DNA from 4 places in the Paenibacillus sp. FSL R5-0636 genome. Region 3 is predicted to be linked to each of the others. Evidence: riboswitches for the same ligand, from Rfam matches in the RefSeq annotation. Region 3 holds a riboswitch; each other region holds the start of a gene.
What was found. Region 3 has a riboswitch for cyclic di-GMP ahead of MKX34_RS10665 (DUF6612 family protein). Riboswitches for the same ligand answer to the same signal wherever they lie in the genome.
Positions count from the first base shown of each region.

Region 1: another riboswitch for cyclic di-GMP. It lies ahead of MKX34_RS02435 (choice-of-anchor A family protein); the one in region 3 lies ahead of MKX34_RS10665 (DUF6612 family protein).
Region 2: another riboswitch for cyclic di-GMP. It lies ahead of MKX34_RS03230 (transglutaminase-like domain-containing protein); the one in region 3 lies ahead of MKX34_RS10665 (DUF6612 family protein).
Region 4: another riboswitch for cyclic di-GMP. It lies ahead of MKX34_RS04785 (glycosyl hydrolase); the one in region 3 lies ahead of MKX34_RS10665 (DUF6612 family protein).

Region 1 covers NZ_CP150232.1:551,292-554,601, reverse strand. Annotated here, with positions in the region: gene MKX34_RS02435 (choice-of-anchor A family protein) at 51-2,048, opposite strand; cyclic di-GMP riboswitch class I at 2,157-2,247, opposite strand; gene MKX34_RS02430 (hypothetical protein) at 2,743-3,135, shown strand.
Region 2 covers NZ_CP150232.1:731,306-734,615, forward strand. Annotated here, with positions in the region: gene MKX34_RS03220 (GtrA family protein) at 1-157, shown strand, start outside; gene MKX34_RS03225 (class D sortase) at 260-925, shown strand; cyclic di-GMP riboswitch class I at 1,039-1,121, shown strand; cyclic di-GMP riboswitch class I at 1,196-1,276, shown strand; gene MKX34_RS03230 (transglutaminase-like domain-containing protein) at 1,290-2,099, shown strand; rRNA gene MKX34_RS03235 (16S ribosomal RNA) at 2,465-3,310, shown strand, end outside.
Region 3 covers NZ_CP150232.1:2,423,775-2,427,084, reverse strand. Annotated here, with positions in the region: gene MKX34_RS10670 (NADH-dependent flavin oxidoreductase) at 1-833, opposite strand, end outside; gene MKX34_RS10665 (DUF6612 family protein) at 987-1,835, opposite strand; cyclic di-GMP riboswitch class I at 1,953-2,044, opposite strand; gene MKX34_RS10660 (response regulator transcription factor) at 2,358-3,029, shown strand; gene MKX34_RS10655 (HAMP domain-containing sensor histidine kinase) at 3,026-3,310, shown strand, end outside.
Region 4 covers NZ_CP150232.1:1,116,900-1,120,209, forward strand. Annotated here, with positions in the region: gene MKX34_RS04780 (sugar phosphate nucleotidyltransferase) at 317-1,690, shown strand; cyclic di-GMP riboswitch class I at 1,827-1,906, shown strand; gene MKX34_RS04785 (glycosyl hydrolase) at 1,919-3,310, shown strand, end outside.

The DNA of each region.
Region 1 (3,310 bases), 1.9 Mb from region 3:
CCGCCATCGGGACACCCCCCGAAAGCGACTCTATGTTGCTCTACCGTTTATTATTTATTCTTTTTGGAGAACTTGGTTCTCATTAATAATCCGATAAGTGCAAAACCCAAACCTGCTACATAGTAAGGTGCAGGACTTGATTCACCCGTTTTTGGCAATTCCTTCACAGGTGGCTTACCTAATGGGATCGTATCGTCCACTACGATGATTTCATCAGGTGTTGGTGTTGGCGTTGGTGTCACTGCCGGTACCGGACCTAATGGGATCTCATCATCATCAACAAGTACTTCTGTGCTATTCGACGGTGTTGGTACTGGCGCTGGTGTCGGCGAAGCTACAGGCCCAAGCGGCACAGGATCTTCTGCAAGAACTATAGTGCCAATTACGGATGATGGCGTGGGTGTCGGGAACACCGAAGTCTCTGGTGTTGGTGTTACCTCTGGCGTTACCGTCGGTGTCGGTGTTGCTTCAGGCGTTACCGTCGGTGTCGGTGTTGCTTCTGGCGTTGGCGTCGGCGTTGGTGTCACTGTTGGCGTCGGCGTCACTGTTGGCGTCGGCGTCGGTGTTGGTGTCGGCGTTGGCGTCACTGTCGGCGTTGGCGTCGGCGTCGGCGTTGGTGTCACTGTTGGCGTTGGCGTCGGCGTTGGTGTCACTGTTGGCGTTGGTGTTGGCGTCGGCGTTGGTGTCACTGTTGGCGTTGGCGTCGGTGTTGGCGTTGGTGTCACTGTCGGCGTCGGTGTCGGCGTTGGTGTCGGTGTCGGTGTCGGTGTCGGCATTGGTGTCGGCGTCACTGTTGGCGTAGGCGTTGGTGTCACTGTCGGCGTCGGTGTCGGTGTCACTGTTGGCGTCGGCGTTGGCGTTGGTGTCACTGTCGGCGTCGGTGTTGGCGTTGGTGTCACTGTCGGCGTCGGCGTTGGTGTCACTGTCGGCGTCGGTGTTGGCGTCGGCGTCGGCGTTGGTGTCACTGTCGGCGTCGGTGTCGGTGTCACTGTTGGCGTCGGTGTTGGTGTCGGTGTCGGCGTCGGCGTCACTGTTGGCGTCGGTGTCGGTGTCGGCGTTGGTGTCACTGTCGGCGTTGGCGTTGGTGTCACTGTCGGCGTTGGCGTTGGTGTCACTGTTGGCGTTGGCGTTGGTGTCACTGTTGGCGTTGGTGTCACTGTTGGCGTTGGTGTCGGCGTTGGTCCAGGTTCATCACCATCGTATGGATAGTGGTGAAATTCACCACCACCAGTCCCTTTGAGTGAAGCCGCCACTAAAGTACCGTTAATCTGACCATTAATAAAATCAACATGAGCATAGGGGGCAAGTATGCTTCCCATTACACCTATGCCTGCCATATCAAGATACGCAGCTTGGCTAAAGTTAAGCAAAATTTTCTTGCTGTTCAACACGTTATTAGGTAGAAATCCGAAGTTTTTCATTTTTACGTTAGAACCATCAATATTAATAATTGCTGTAGATCCTGAAGGAACATTTATTGTAATTCCATAGGTATTAGAGACGTTATCTCCTGGAACATTAAAAACATTGACCGCAGGATCTGTACCTGTCAGGGTAAGACTGCCATATTGGTACACTGTTGTTCCATTCGCCGGCAATGCTGCAAGTTCTGCTGATTTGTCCTTCAAAGACTGACCTACGGCTGAAAAGTCAATCGTACTCCCCTGTCTTTTTGTACCTCCCTTGAGGAGCGTTACATTCCCTGAAAAATCTCCCCCGTGCACGATATTCCCATAAACAGTACCTCCGTTGAAAGTAAGATTCCCTCCAACAACAAGTGTGTCAGTCAAGGAAACCTCAGCAGCGGTCAACCTATCTCCAACACTATAGTTGGTTAAAGTAACGTTACCTCCAGCAGCAAACCTTCCTTCCGTATCCGAAACCGTTGTTATATCCCCTAGAATAAACACGTTGTAGACCCCTGCAATTCCCAATGTAGAAGAACTACTAGCTCCAGCAACTCCAGCTCCTAATGAGGAAAGCCCACTACCTACCGTCAAAATCCCAGCTAATACAAGCGAGAGTAACGGTCTTATTCTTCTTTTCAAATGGCACACCTCCTAAAACTATGATTTATATTAATCAGAATAATTACCAGAAACTCTAAAGGACCTAACAACAAAAAAGACCGCCAAAAAGAAGTGGAATTCCCTTCTCATGGCAGTCGGACGGTCATTGTGCCTTTAAGACACTTTAGACTCCTGGACTTTGCGTCCCGCCCTTTCAGACGGTTTGCTATTATCATGACTATATATATGTATTACACTGCAAGTCCAGAACTGGTAGCCGAAGCATTCTCTCCAATAACCGTCTATGACTTTTAATACTTTTTGAATTAATAACAGTTTAGCGCCCGGCACCCACAATTGTCAATCAATTCCTTTCGATGATCCCCCTCATTATTACCATACAAAAAAAGCGCCTAAAGGCGCTTCGCATAAGGTTTTTCATTAAATTTTAAAGTAACTGTATATAGCCCAATATGGATATCCATAAGGGAACACTCAGAATTAAACCAAAAAACAATCCACGCTGGAGGCTGCCCTCTTTTTCCATCATAATTCTCCTTTATGTGCGTCCGATACATTAATTTTTATTATTACAATTTTAATATAATTTATTCTTCGTTATTTAGTTGTGAATTTAATCACATTGAATAAGCTGTTTAGAAATACCATTGATTATTTTTGGAATATCGGGGTAGAATACGAATATACGTTCCTATTAGAGGTGATGAGATTCATGCATAGAGCAGAAAGCAGGGACAACATGCTGGTGAAATCTTATTTATTGCTTCCGATGATTTTATCAGCTTTCGAACGGGACTCCGCCATTTTATCTACACACTTACGAACACCCGCCCCTTATCTGGAGGTGCTTGGAACAGCTGCTGCAGTAGCTACAACAGATCTAAGGGATGTTCGTGCAGAAATGAGAAGACGGGGAATCAAGGTGTATGAGCAAAACAGACTTAATACGGGAATTGAAGCCAAGTATATATGTCGTGGCTATCACGAACGAATGCTGCTGTTGAATGACATTGTTGCGGCTCAGGCTGCCATCCATATGCGCAGATACCTAGGGCTGGATATTTCCTCTTTTAAGAGTTACGAAGAACAGTATCAGATTAAATAAAGCTGTATAGAAGCCGCTCTACTCTCCCCCCAATCAATTAGTGAACAAAAAAATAGGCCTTACCATGGGAGTTGGCAAGACCTGAGAGAGATATACCACAAAACACTGGGGGGTGTTTGGTGTCTTCAATATATACCTCGAACCTGAAAAAAAGCTGATAGGCACATAAAAATTA
Region 2 (3,310 bases), 1.7 Mb from region 3:
GTTTATCGTGCTGAATCTGGTAGTGCTCGGAATATCACTGCTGCTAATGCATCTGTTGACAGACAAACTAGGTATTCAAGTCTTGATCTCCAAGGTGCTGGTTACCTTTATCACGGTGATCATCAATTTCTTTGGAAGTCGTATATGGGTATTTTAAACATTAATTTCAGGCAGAAGGAGTTGCTATGCTTAAAGGCAAGTAGCTGTTTCTGCTTGATTTGTATATAACCATAGAAACAATATACGGAGGTGAATAACATTGCGTAAATTCTCCTATCTACTCATACTGGCTGGGATACTTATCATGTTATATCCGACAGCTAACGAATGGTACAACGACAGGCAGCAGGAGAAGTTATTAGAAACGGCTGAACTAAGCACTGCCGATAGTACTCCCCAGCCAGATTTGAAGAGCAGGTATGCTGAAGTTACTCAGCTGTTAGCAGAGGAATCGGTTCTGGATGCTCAGGCACAGCCCCAACCCCAAGAGACAGAAAAGCCTGAACCGGAGATTGAGGTCGGTGGCAAAGTAATCGCACTAATTGAAATCGGTAAGATTGATTTGAAGCTGCCTGTATTAGAAGGGGCTACAAAAGCTAATATGAAACATGCTGCAGCCCATATGAAAGAAACGGCACCCCTTGGAGAGATCGGAAATGCTGCAATCGCGGCGCATCGGGCTCGAACTACGGGTCGTTTGTTTAACAGATTGAATGAGGTTGTTGTGGGGGATGTTATCACGGTAAAGACTAGTGATCAGGTGTTTAACTATGAGGTATACGATATTTCTGTTGTAGATCCGAGTGATGTCTCCGTTCTTGACGGGAATGACAAGGATAAGATTCTTACTCTGATTACATGTGATCCGCTAGTGAATCCAACGCATCGGCTGATTGTTCATGCCAAATTAACAAAAGGAGAATAGTGAATGACAAGAAAACACAAATACCGGGAGATATTTATAAAATAATGGGTAATCTAGTAAATTAGGTCTTGTTCACAACTATAAATATGATAGTATTATACTATGAAAGCTAAACACGATAACGGCAAACCTTCCGAAAGGTAGGGACGCAAAGCTAAAGGGCCTTTTCCCGAAAGGATGGCAGCCAGCTACCGAATGAAGAGGCTTTTTTTGTTTGTTTCAAATGGATTCTATCAACTATATCTAGTAAAGCTAGAACAGATAGAGCTTATACGATAACGGCAAACCTATCGAAAGGTAGGGACGCAAAGCTAAAGGGCCTTCCCGAAAGGATGGCAGCCAGCTACCGAAAGGAGTTTTATCCGTGAAAAAGGTTTATTTTATGCTGGTGGCGCTGTTCGTCCTAATGACTTCAGTTCCGGTAAGTACAGCTCAAGCTGCAAGTGCAGATGCCAGCTGGTTGATTACATCCAAAGTGGCTCAAGGTGTTATTGGTATTAACTATGATATTCCGAAAGATAAAAGAATCAAACTCATGATCACCAAAGATAACAGCAGCTATACTTATAACTTGTATGCTTCTGGACAAGCTGAGGACTTCCCTTTGCAACAAGGAAATGGGACTTATAAGGTTTCTGTTCTGGAGAACACAACCGGTAATAAATACAAAGCGTTATATTCCGAAGTAGTAGACGTAACCATGAGTGACTCGAATTCCGTATATTTGGGCTCCGTACAGAATGTGAAATGGAGTTCTTCTGATAAAGCGATTGTCAAAGCTAAACAATTAGTACAAGGCAAAACAACAGACGAAGAGAAAGTTAAAGCGATCTATAACTATGTAGTTGCGAATGTACAATATGACTACTCTCTTGCTAATAGTGTAACTACTGATTATATTCCAAGCATCGATAAGACATTGACTACTAAAAAAGGGATTTGCTATGATTACGCTTCTCTTTTTGCCGCAATGCTGCGGAGTGTAGATGTTCCTGCTAAGTTGGTAATGGGGAATACAAGCTACGTTACGCAATATCATGCATGGAACGAAGTGTTGCTTAATGGGAAGTGGGTTACCATTGATACTACAGTGGATGCAGGACTTGCAAAGAGTGATAAGAAAACCGATTTAATTAAAGCCTCAAGCAAATATACTGCGGCAAAATACTATTAAATTCGTTGCTATAAACATAACTCTATTAAATAAACAACTAGCTTAATTATTAAGCTAGTTGTTTATTTTTATATTAGGGGTTGCTTTTCTATTAATAGTTGGGGTATTATAGGTAAGCGTTGTTAGACAGCGTACAGGCGATACAAACGAGGCTGATAAAAAGCTTCGAAAAATAAAGCTTGCATTTCTGAAAACAACATGATATATTATAAGAGTTGCTGCTGAGGCATTAAACGGCGTCAACGAGAACTTGATCTTTGAAAACTGAACAACGAGTGAGTAGGAAATCACGTAAGTGATATCCAAAATTAGAGAATTAATTTTCGTCAGATGTTTCAAAATGAGCATATCGCTCTTTTCAATACTAATTGGAGAGTTTGATCCTGGCTCAGGACGAACGCTGGCGGCGTGCCTAATACATGCAAAGTCGAGCGGAGTTATTTTGAAAGCTTGCTTTCAAAATAACTTAGCGGCGGACGGGTGAGTAACACGTAGGCAACCTGCCCTTCAGACTGGGATAACTACCGGAAACGGTAGCTAATACCGGATAATTTCTTTTTTCTCCTGAGAGAAGAATGAAAGACGGAGCAATCTGTCACTGAGGGATGGGCCTGCGGCGCATTAGCTAGTTGGTGGGGTAACGGCCCACCAAGGCGACGATGCGTAGCCGACCTGAGAGGGTGAACGGCCACACTGGGACTGAGACACGGCCCAGACTCCTACGGGAGGCAGTAGGGAATCTTCCGCAATGGGCGAAAGCCTGACGGAGCAACGCCGCGTGAGTGATGAAGGTTTTCGGATCGTAAAGCTCTGTTGCCAGGGAAGAACGTCCGGTAGAGTAACTGCTATCGGAGTGACGGTACCTGAGAAGAAAGCCCCGGCTAACTACGTGCCAGCAGCCGCGGTAATACGTAGGGGGCAAGCGTTGTCCGGAATTATTGGGCGTAAAGCGCGCGCAGGCGGCTATTAAGTCTGGTGTTTAAACCTTGGGCTCAACCTGAGGTCGCACTGGAAACTGGGTGGCTTGAGTACAGAAGAGGAAAGTGGAATTCCACGTGTAGCGGTGAAATGCGTAGATATGTGGAGGAACACCAGTGGCGAAGGCGACTTTCTGGGCTGTAACTGACGCTGAGGCGCGAAAGCGTGGGGAGCAAACAGGATTAGATATCCCGGTAGTCCACGCCGTAAACGATGAGTGCTAGGTGTTAGGG
Region 3 (3,310 bases):
TTAAAATCTTCTGATGCAGATACTTTCTTAAAATCCCCTAATGAAATATGCAGATAATCTAGCTTTTTATCAGCTAATTTATCAATAAGATAAAAGGTATCGGTGATTTTAATTCCAGGCTCTTCATATTCTTCTGGAGAAAAACGATAACCGACAATAAAATCCTTAACCTTTGAATTGTCAACGACAGCAATAACCGCATCCACTAATTGGTTAATGAAATTAAATCTTTTCTCTAAGCTTCCGCCCCATTGATCATCACGACGGTTGGAGTGTGGAGAGAAGAACTGTTGGACTAAATATGTGTTTGCTCCATGAATTTCTACCCCGTCAAATCCAGCTTGAATAGCACGTTGAGTCGCTTTTTTAAAATCCTCAATTACACCGAAAATTTCATCTTCTGTTAATGCTCTTGGAATTTCTGCATTCGGACGTTCGGCAGCAATGGCGCTGGAGGAAACTGGTTGTACGCCACGTAGTATTTTTGAATCTGTCATTCTTCCTGCATGGAATAGTTGTAAAATAGCTTTTGTTCCATTTCGTTTAATAGTAGATGCTAATCGGCTAAGGCTAGGAATAAATTGATCGGAGGAAACACTAAGTTCACCTTCCCATCCTTTTCCACCCTCTTGTACATTTGCTGCCGCAGTGATGACCGCACCTACTTCGCCCGTTCTTAGTGAATAGTATTTCAATTCATCTTGTGTTACTACACCGTCATAAAAGCTCATTCGCGTGGTCATTGGAGCCATAACCACTCGATTTTTTAATGTCAGTCCTCTGCGAAAAGTTAATGCTGTGTCTAGTGCTATCATCTTTTTCCCAACTTTCATTAAATTATATTAAACAAAATATTATATACATGCGCATACATATAAATTACAGCAATGATTTATTCTTGTCAACTAATAAAGAACTGCTGTTGAATACAACAAAAAGCGCTGTTCAGCGGAACAGCGCTTTTTGCTCGATATGAATCGTCCTTATTATTCTAGTTCGGCCGGTTTTACAATGGCTGTACCTTTATTATTCTTGGAATATTTAGCTTCGATTTTCGTGGTGTATGTATCTTTGGCTCCGTCACTTACCAGCACATAACTCAGATCGACTGTCAGCTTTTCCGTTTGCCAGGTCTTAGTATTGACGAATAATTTCCACGTTACGCTTTTGGGTTGAACTGTCTCACCATCCCAGAGGTTCTCCTGGTCATAGAGTTTGATTATCCCCTTAGCTGCTGTCGGATCGGTTACCGTGAATTGTAAGACCGTTTGTGCGCCAGCCGTGCTGACTTTCATGGATTTTTTATAACTTTTGACCGAATCAAGCATGGAAACAGGATCGTATTGGCCTTTAGAGTAAAAGGCATCCCATTCCGTTTTCTCCAGTCCAAGCCAATACTGTGCATCAGGATCGATCGGCTCCCCGTCATCGTCGTAACCTTCATCTTCAGATTCATCGATCAGTTCACTTCCGTCTACAAGATAGTAAAACTCCTTGTCATTGGCATATAGACTGTACGATGTTTCTAAAAGACTACTAGCGACAGTGCCTGCTGCGGCAAAATTCGGCAGACGGTTGATATCCAGCTTCAGAGTGTTGGTGTTGCTGATACGCACCCCGCCGCTTTGAATATCCTGTTTTTTGGTCACATCCAGATGGAAATTCTTTATTGCTTTGGAGGCTGCCGTTACTTTGCTGATCATCTGATCCGCGGTTACTACTGTTGAGGTAGCTGCAGACACTACTCCTGGATTAGACATCCATCCGATCGTTCCGGACAGCAATAAAGCACCTACTGCCAAACTAGTACCTATTGTTTTGAAAAAACTGTTCATGTACTTCCCCTTTCGGCCCCTTGCGATAATGTAACGCCGTATAGGTCGAAATAATAAAAGAGCTCAAAATAGACTACATATTCTTAGAGCTATCCTTTATGCTTCATAAGACATCCCTATGGCGGCCTGGCGATCATTTCCTTCTGTCGAAAGGCTTTAGACCCATGGCTTTGTGTCATCATCTTTCGATGATTTTACCTTTAACGCGGACATTCAATTAGTTTTAATAGATTAGGGACGCATGTCCCACCGCTAATTTTATCATGGTTATAATTACCTGTAAACGACTTATCTTCCATTCGAATTCGCTATGATACTCAGAAGAAATACTAAAGTTTTGCATTTTTCCAATTCGTCCAAGTTTTCCAGATATCTGAGGTTCAGCTGAGTTATACTATCAATCCGTTTCGGTATATCACTATGCTATGATAAGTATGTTTTTTAGTTTCTCTATCCATCCAAACATTTTCTTAATATATAACTCTTATAATTATTTTAGTTTTCTTAGAAAGGATGATTTTCATGGTTAATATCCTTGTTGTCGAGGATGATATAAAGCTTAATCAAATTATCTGCACCTATCTTTGCAATAATGGATACGACGCTAAAGGGTGTTTAAACCCACGAGAAGCATATGATTTGATGTATAACAGCCTGTATGACCTTATCATCTCAGACGTTATGATGCCAGAGATTGACGGCTTTGAATTTGCGGAAACGGTTAGGGCTATTAACAAAACGATCCCCCTTCTTTTTGTTACCGCTCGTGATGATATTTCCTCAAAACAAAAAGGGTTTCGCGCTGGAATTGATGATTACATGGTCAAACCGGTCAATATGGACGAACTGGTAATGCGTGTGGGCGCTTTACTTCGACGTGCAAATATTGCCCACGAAAAAAAACTGAGGGTAGGAAGTCTTATGATGGACGCGGATGATATGACAGCAACGGTAAACGATGAGGAAATCCCTGTGACGGTACGGGAATTCAACATACTCTACAAAATGCTTTCCTACCCCAAACATACCTTTTCCCGTGCCCAGCTAATGGACGAGTTCTGGGGCATTGGCAGCGAAACCAGCCTGCGTGCCGTAGATGTATACATCGTCAAACTTCGCGACAAGTTCTCTTGTTGTGTGGACTTCAAGATCATGACAGTGCATGGGCTTGGCTACAAGGCAGTGCTGCAATGAGTAAGAGGCAGGAGCAGCATGCCCGGTTCAAGTCCAAGCGTTTTTCATGGAAAGAGTTTTTGTGGACCTTTATTGTGCTGTCCACGCTAACAGCAGGTCAAGCACTTATATACGACGCCTACATTTCAGTAGAACGCGTTCCAACTCAATACATCTTTGGAATCACTGGATATTGGATCATTGTTGCCTTCATTTTTTGCCTTGTCACCGCACGGCAAAAGTACATCGCCTTTGATAAACCCATGCGTAAACTCAGCGAGGCGGCAAACCAGGTAGCAGAG
Region 4 (3,310 bases), 1.3 Mb from region 3:
CTCGCTTCCGGCTGGTATAGCCCGGTGCGCATGGATCATTGTTAAAAAGTAGTTGGTTAGGTTAAGAACGGAAAGGGAATTTGGAACTGTAGAAACGGAGTGTTCGCCTTTATCCTCGGATTTCTACCGCGAGAAGCGGTCCAATCAGGAAATCTGAGGATAACAGCGATCGGAAGTCCAAAATCCCTTGGAGTGGTTCATACCTAATAAATTTTTTAAAAAATGCATCCGCTCGAACTAGTGCTAAGCGGAAGCTATACGTTTTGATAACAATTCCATTATGCTCGATTTCCATAATTCAAGGAGGGTTCATTCTATGAAAATGGTACTTCTATCAGGCGGTTCAGGTAAACGGTTATGGCCGTTGTCCAACGACTCACGTTCAAAGCAATTTCTAAAGGTACTTGAAAGCCCTCAAGGTGAACCAGAATCCATGGTACAACGTGTCTGGAGACAGTTGGAGGAAGCAGGGATGGCAGAATCATCTTATCTGGCCACCGGCCGCGGCCAAGTAGAAATGATACAAAGCCAACTGGGAAGTCATGTGCCGATTATCGTTGAACCGGAGCGTCGGGATACTTTTCCGGCTATCGCCTTAACAGCTACCTATCTTTATTCAGTGGCAGGTGTTTCTCCAGCGGAGACGGTAGCAATATTGCCTGTTGACCCTTATGTAGAAGCATCCTTTTTCGATACCATAGCTATGCTTGAGGGGACCATGCTGGAAAGTGGAGCAAATCTGGCACTAATGGGTGTTGTTCCTGAACATGCCTCAGAGAAATACGGATATATTATTCCTACCACTGAAGAGGCGGGGGGGAATGGTTTTATGAAGGTGAGTCACTTTCAAGAGAAACCAGACCGCATACAAGCAGAACAGCTCATCGAGCAAAATGCATTGTGGAATTGCGGAGTGTTTGCCTTCCGTTTAGGGTACTTGTTAGATATTTTGCAGCGTAAAGGGTTGCCTTTAGGATATGAAGAATTGCAGAAGCAGTATAAGCTATTGTCTTCCATCAGCTTTGATTATGAAGTGGTGGAGAAAGAAGAACATATTGTGGTGCAGCCGTATGATGGATTCTGGAAGGATCTTGGAACGTGGAATACGCTGACAGAGGAAATGAGCAGCAAGCATGTAGGAAAAGGTTTTGTGACGGCGGATTCTGAGGGGACTTGCTTGATTAATGAGCTGGACATTCCGATTACGGTAATTGGTGCGAAGGATCTGATCATTGCAGCTAGCCCGGATGGAATTCTAGTTACCCATAAAGCTGAGAGCCCACGGATTAAAGAAGTGCTGAAGACCTTTGAACAGAGACCGATGTACGAGGAACGCCGCTGGGGCCATTACAAAGTTATTGATTATGTGAAATATGATGAAGGCAATGAAGTGCTGACCAAACGGATTTTTATATCCGAGGGGAATAATATCAGCTATCAATTACATCGCAAGCGTAGTGAAATTTGGACAATCGTCAGCGGCGAAGCAAGTATTGTGCTGAATGAGAAAAAACATAATGTGAAGGCTGGGGACGTGGTACGTATACCGGAAGGAACGAAACACGCGATCCTTGCTTTGACGGATGTTGAGTTTATAGAGGTACAGACGGGGTCTGAATTAGTAGAAGAAGATAACATTCGTATTACTTTAGACTGGAATGATATAGAACTACAACAATTCATTTCATAGGTCTAACCTATCTATTTAACCAATTCAAAATTTCTTGAAACAGGTAAATTGACTCAATTATCAAAAAAAGTCATAAAAACACTAAATATATCATTAATTGTCGTCGATACTTACGGTAAGAGAGATTATTTCTCTTAAATTGAAAAGGCAAACCTATCGAAAGGTAGGGACGCAAAGCTATAGGGCCTTCGAAAGAGTGGCAGCCTGGCTACCGAAAGGGAGATTATTTTGAAAGCTTACCGTACGTATCGATTGTTTGGTGCATTTCTGTCACTCGTCCTGTTTCTGACTGCACTTCCGCTTGCTGTTGGAATTTCGCCGTCTATTGTCATAGCTGCTTCAAATTCTGGAACGCCAGTTACCCCAGGTGCCTCACCTGAAGCCGTAAAGCTGCTTAACTATTTTTACTCGATCTCAGGAAAAGGCATTATTGCTGGTCAACATGACTATTTAGAAAGTCCAGATGAAATTAACAATATGCTGAAGGGAACCAGCGGACAATATGCGGCTCTTCACGGTTATGAAATGGGTGCGATCAGTGGTCAGTCCGAAGCAACGATGGCTTGGCAACGTCAAAATGTGGTGAACAGCGCCATCAACTGGAATAAAGCGGGCGGGATCGTAGCTATGACTTTTCATGCTAACCTGCCGGGCACCTCTTATGACTGGGATAATGTGAAAAAAACACTTAGCCAGAGTGAGTTCGATAGTTACGTTACACCGGGTACTAAGCAATATAATAATCTGATCGCTGAGCTTGATAAGGTGGCAGTCTCTTTAAAAAGCTTGCGTGATGCCAATGTTCCGGTGCTTTGGAGACCCTATCATGAAATGAACGGGAACTGGTTCTGGTGGGGGAAGAAAAATAACTTTTCTAAACTATGGAATATAATGTATGACCGTTTTGTTAACGTTCATAAATTAAATAATCTGTTATGGGTATGGAGTCCGAATGCTCCCAATGTTTGGTCAGATCCTTATGCGCTAACTTATCCAGGTGCTGATAAAGTAGATATTCTGGCAGCAGATATATACGAAAATGATTACCAGCAAAAATACTATGACAGCTTGTTGAGTCTAGCCGCAGGCAAACCGATTGCGATCGGGGAGAATGGTGAAATGCCTAATCTGGAGAAGCTTCAGCAATCGCAAAGTAAATGGACGTATATGATGAGCTGGGGAAAAATGCTTTACGAAAATAACAGTGCAGACACAATCAAAACATTTATGAATAGCAACTACACCCTGACCAGAGATAAATTAAATACTGGTCTGGCACCGACACCTAGCGCCGCACCAGCGCCGGCACCTTCCGAAGAAGAGGGGGAGGCAGCAATTCCTCTCGCGAAGGGGCTTGCAGGAGAGTATTACAACAACATGTTATTGTCGGGAGCGGCAACTCTTAACAGAACTGATGCAATAATCGATTTCAATTGGCGGCAAGGCTCGCCGGATGCCGCCCTCGGGATTGATCGTTTCTCCATACGTTGGAGCGGTAAAATTAAGCCGTTATATAATGAGCAATATACATTTTACACTACCTCAGATGATGGTATCCGTGTCTGGGTGAATGGGGAATCCGTGATTGATAGTTGGACTAAGCAAAGTGGTACTGAGCGT